Regions from separate parts of the Hansschlegelia sp. genome, predicted to be linked through region 1. Evidence: riboswitches for the same ligand, from Rfam matches in the RefSeq annotation. Region 1 holds a riboswitch; the other holds the start of a gene.
The links. Region 1 has a riboswitch for cobalamin ahead of VM780_RS10430 (CbtB domain-containing protein). Riboswitches for the same ligand answer to the same signal wherever they lie in the genome.

Region 2: another riboswitch for cobalamin. It lies ahead of bluB (5,6-dimethylbenzimidazole synthase); the one in region 1 lies ahead of VM780_RS10430 (CbtB domain-containing protein).

Annotation. Positions count from the first base shown of each region.
Region 1 covers NZ_DATLJK010000014.1:205,756-207,949, reverse strand. Annotated here, with positions in the region: gene VM780_RS10440 (aspartate aminotransferase family protein) at 1-226, shown strand, start outside; gene VM780_RS10435 (hypothetical protein) at 223-576, shown strand; cobalamin riboswitch at 623-823, shown strand; gene VM780_RS10430 (CbtB domain-containing protein) at 855-1,040, shown strand; gene VM780_RS10425 (CbtA family protein) at 1,051-1,749, shown strand; gene cobU (bifunctional adenosylcobinamide kinase/adenosylcobinamide-phosphate guanylyltransferase) at 1,757-2,194, shown strand, end outside.
Region 2 covers NZ_DATLJK010000014.1:456,046-458,239, reverse strand. Annotated here, with positions in the region: guanidine-I (ykkC/yxkD leader) riboswitch at 1-84, opposite strand, end outside; gene bluB (5,6-dimethylbenzimidazole synthase) at 164-874, opposite strand; cobalamin riboswitch at 950-1,130, opposite strand; gene VM780_RS11585 (LLM class flavin-dependent oxidoreductase) at 1,255-2,194, shown strand, end outside.

The sequences.
Region 1 (2,194 bases):
GATCGACATCCGCACCATCGGCCTGGTGGCCGCGATCGAGCTCGAGCCGATCGAGGGGGAGCCGAGCCGCCGCGCCTTCTCAGCCTTCCTGAAGGCCTTCGAGAAGGGCGTGATGATCCGGACCACCGGCGACACGATCGCGCTTTCTCCGCCGCTCATCGTGTCGGAGGCGCAGCTCGACGAACTCGTCGGCACGCTCGCCGACGTGCTGCGCGAGATCGCTTGAGCCTGATGTCGGTGGATCGCCCCGTCGGCCGCGCCGCCTTCCTCGGCGGATTGCTCGCCTTCATCACCCTTATCGAGCTCTCGGTGGTCGGAATCGGCCATGCGCGCAGCCTTCGTGGCGACGCCAACATCCAGTACTGGATCGTCGTCGCCATCGTGGTCGCTGCGACCGCCACTGTCCTTTTCCACCTTTCGCGGACGCCGGCCGCGACGAAACCTGGCGAGATTCTGCGTCGCGCCGCCGTGCCGCTCGCCGCGCTCGGCCTGGCGGCGTTCCTCTGGGAGACGGTGGCGCTGGGGATCGGCTCTGCGTTCTCGCCGATCGAGCTCATCGCCGCAGCGCTTGGCTGAAGCTTCGGCTTTCGGCTCGATTGTGACGCGCCCGCGGGTCTGCTACGGGTAATCCGTTCGTTTCGGTTCCCGAGAGGGATTGAAAGGGAATCCGGTGGGAGGCGCAGGCCTCGAGTCCGGAGCTGCCCCCGCAACTGTGAGCGGCGAGCGGCGCGCCAGCTTGAGGCCACTGGATCGACGATCCGGGAAGGCCGGCGCTCCGCAGCGACCCGCGAGCCAGGAGACCTGCCGGAAGGGAAGAACGCCAGCGCCCTCGGCGGGAGGGCAAGAGAGGCCTTATGTCAAACGTCACGTCCCGGACCCAATCCTCTGCGGCGAGCCTGGTTCAGGCTCGGGCTCTGCCGATCGTTTCGGCCATGCTGCTCGGCGTCATGCTGATCGCCGGCACGGGCTTCGTCTCGATCTCGGCCGTGCACAACGCCGCTCACGATCAGCGTCACGCCATCGGCTTCCCCTGCCACTGAGGGAAGCGCCGTGCACATTTTCCGGAACATCGTTTTCGTGGCGGCCCTCGTCGGGCTCGCCGCGGGTCTCGTGCTGACCGCTGTCCAGCAGTTTGGCACGCAGCCGCTGATCGTGAAGGCCGAGATCTTCGAGAAGGCGCGCGACGCTGCGGCCGAAGCGCAGCCGCACGGGCACGCCGCGGGCGACCACCACCATGAAGAGGGCGCGTGGGAGCCTGCGGAGGGCGCCGAGCGCTTCGGCTGGACGCTCGTCGCCAATATCCTGAGCGGGGTCGGCTTCGCCCTGCTTCTGGTGTCGGCGAGCGAGCTGAAGGGCGGCCTCAAATCCTGGCGCGAGGGATTGCTCTGGGGCCTCGCAGGGTTCGCGGTCTTCACGTTGGCGCCAAGCGTCGGCCTGCCGCCGGAGGCGCCGGGCGTCGAGGGCGCGCCGCTGCTCGACCGGCAGATCTGGTGGGTCGCCACCGCCGCGGCGACGGCCGTGGGGCTTGCGCTGATCGCTTATGGCCGTTCGCCGCTCACCGCTCTGGCGGCCGTCGCGCTGATCGTCGCGCCCCACATCGTCGGCGCGCCGCAGGCCGCGGAGGCGCCGGCGATCCCGCACGACCTCGAGCATGGCTTCGTGGTCGCCGTCATCGTCACGGGCTTCCTGTTCTGGGCCACCCTCGGGGCGCTCGCCGGCGCGTTGCGGCCGCGCTTCTCGGACGCCTGAGCCGGTCATGTCCGCTCCCGCTCTGCGCGGGGTCACGTTGGTCCTCGGCGGCGCCCGCTCCGGCAAGAGCCGCTTCGCCGAGGAACTAATCGAGGCCGCCGGCCTCGACCGCGTCTACGTCGCGACCGCGTCGGCCTATGACGAGGAGATGCGGGATCGCATCTCGGAGCATCGCGCCCGCCGGAACGGCTGGCGCACGGTCGAGGCGCAGCACGACCTCGCGGGCGCCTTGGCCTCCCAGACCGCGCCGGACCGCGCGGTGCTGGTCGACTGCCTGACGCTGTGGCTCAGCAACGTGTTGCTGGCGGAACTTGATGCGCCGCTCGAGATCGAGCGCCTGCTCGGCGCGTTGCGCGCCGCCGCAGGACCCGTCGTTCTCGTGTCCAACGAAGTCGGCTTCGGCATCGTGCCCGACAATGCGCTCGCGCGCGCTTTCCGGGACCAG
Region 2 (2,194 bases), 250 kb from region 1:
GTGTCCCTACCGGATGTCTCCCGGCGGGGCGGCAGCTCTCGGACCAGCCGTCTGATCAGACGCGGAACCCTAGCCGCCAACTCAGTGCAGCGATGATAGATCAGCGCTTTTGAGAATCGGCAGCCCAAAGAAGCGGCATGCCGCCGAAATTGGCGGCAGCGGTTTAGACGTCGCTGGATGCGCCGCCGAGGACGGCGCTCGGCTGGCCCCAATGATCGTCAAAAACCAGGCTCGCGAGATCAAGCCGTTGGCCCCAGCGCCGCGCTTCGAGTTCCGGCCGATCGAACAGACGATCGACATAGCCGACGCAAAGATAGGCGACGATGACCGCCTCCTGCGGCACGCCGAGGATCGGACGCAGATCATCGGGGTCGAAGATGCTCACCCAGCCGATCCCGATTCCTTCCGCTCGAGCCGCCAGCCAAAGATTCTGGACCGCGCAGACGGCGCTGTAGAGATCGGTGTCGCGCTGGTGGGTGCGGCCGAGCACGACCGGGCCGCCGCGCGCCCGGTCGCAGGTGACGCAGATGTTGAGGGGCGCCTTGAGGATTCCCTCGAGCTTGAGGCGGCGATAGAGCGCGCCCCGCTCGCCTTCGAACATCCCCGCCGCCTCGGCGTTGCAGCGTGCGAAGGCGTCGTGGACCAGCGCCTTGGTCTGCGGACTGCGGACCAGGATGAAGTTCCACGGTTGCATGAGCCCGACCGAAGGGGCGTGATGGGCCGCGCTCAGAAGGCGGCGAAGAACCTCGTCCGGCACCGGGCGCGGCAGGAATTCGTCGCGGACGTCCCGCCGGGTCTCGATGGCACGGTAGACGGCCGCCCGATCCGCTTCGCCGAAGGCGTCGGCGGGACGAGGCTCATCCGAGGGCTTCATCGGGTCCTGCTGCAGGACAGACGACATCGTTTCCGCTCCCATGCGAAAGCAACGCCGGTTCCGCCGTCCGCGCGGTTCTGGCATATGCGTTCGGTCGGCCTTCTGGCTCTGGTTCATCCCGAAACGGCGCCTTCCCGACCTCGCAGCCAGTGGCGTCTCGCCGTCCAGTCCCCATCACAGCGCTGGGCGCGCCGCGGATTTCCACCGCGTTTCCGATTCTCCCGCTGCGGCGGGCGCCGAACACCTGGACCCTAGCCGGATACGGCCTTGCGTCAAAGCGCCCGCCATCTTGCGCCGAGCGCCCTACCGGTCCGCCAATGTCGGCCCATTCTCTGTCAAAGCCCGGGCTCCGCGCGGCCCGGCTCTACCAGGGTGCGCCAATGATCCCGTTTTCCGTTCTCGATCTCGCTCCGATCGCGGAGGGCTCGACCGCAGCGGACGCGTTCCGCAACTCGGCCGCCTACGCGCAATCGGCTGAGTCGCTTGGCTACAAGCGGTTCTGGCTCGCCGAGCACCACAACATGACCGGTATCGCGAGCGCCGCGACGGCGGTGGTGATCGGCCATGTCGCGGGCGCGACCCGCACAATCCGGGTCGGATCCGGCGGAGTGATGCTGCCGAACCACGCGCCGCTGGTCATCGCCGAGCAGTTCGGCACGCTCGCCTCGCTCTATCCGGGCCGCATCGACCTCGGCCTCGGCCGCGCTCCCGGAACCGACATGGCGACGGCCCGCGCGCTGCGACGCGGCCTCGACCGTTCCGAGGAGTTTCCGCAGGACGTGGTCGAACTGATGGCCTATTTCGAGCCGGCCGAGCCGGATCAGCGCATCCGTGCGGTTCCGGGCGCGGGACTCGACGTGACGGTGTGGCTGCTCGGCTCGAGCCTGTTCTCCGCGCAACTTGCGGCGATGCTCGGCCTGCCGTTCGCGTTCGCCTCGCACTTCGCTCCGACGGATCTGGTCGACGCGTTCGCGGTCTACCGGGAACGCTTTCGCCCGTCGCCGCGACTCGCTGCGCCCTACGCGATGGCGGCGGTCAACGTGCTCGCAGCCGACAGCGACGTGGAAGCCCGGCGGCTGTTCACCTCGCAACAGCAGTCCTTCATCAATCTGCGGCGGGGCCGGCCGGGTCCTCTGCCGCCGCCGATCGACGACATCGACCTGTACAGCACGCCTGCCGAGAAAGCGGGGATGCAGCACATGCTCGCCTATTCGTTCGTCGGCTCGCCCGAGACGGTGGAGCGCGGGCTCGCAGGCTTCCTTGAGCAGCTCAAGCCGGACGAGCTGATGGTCACCGGACACGTGTTCGAGCTGGCGGCGC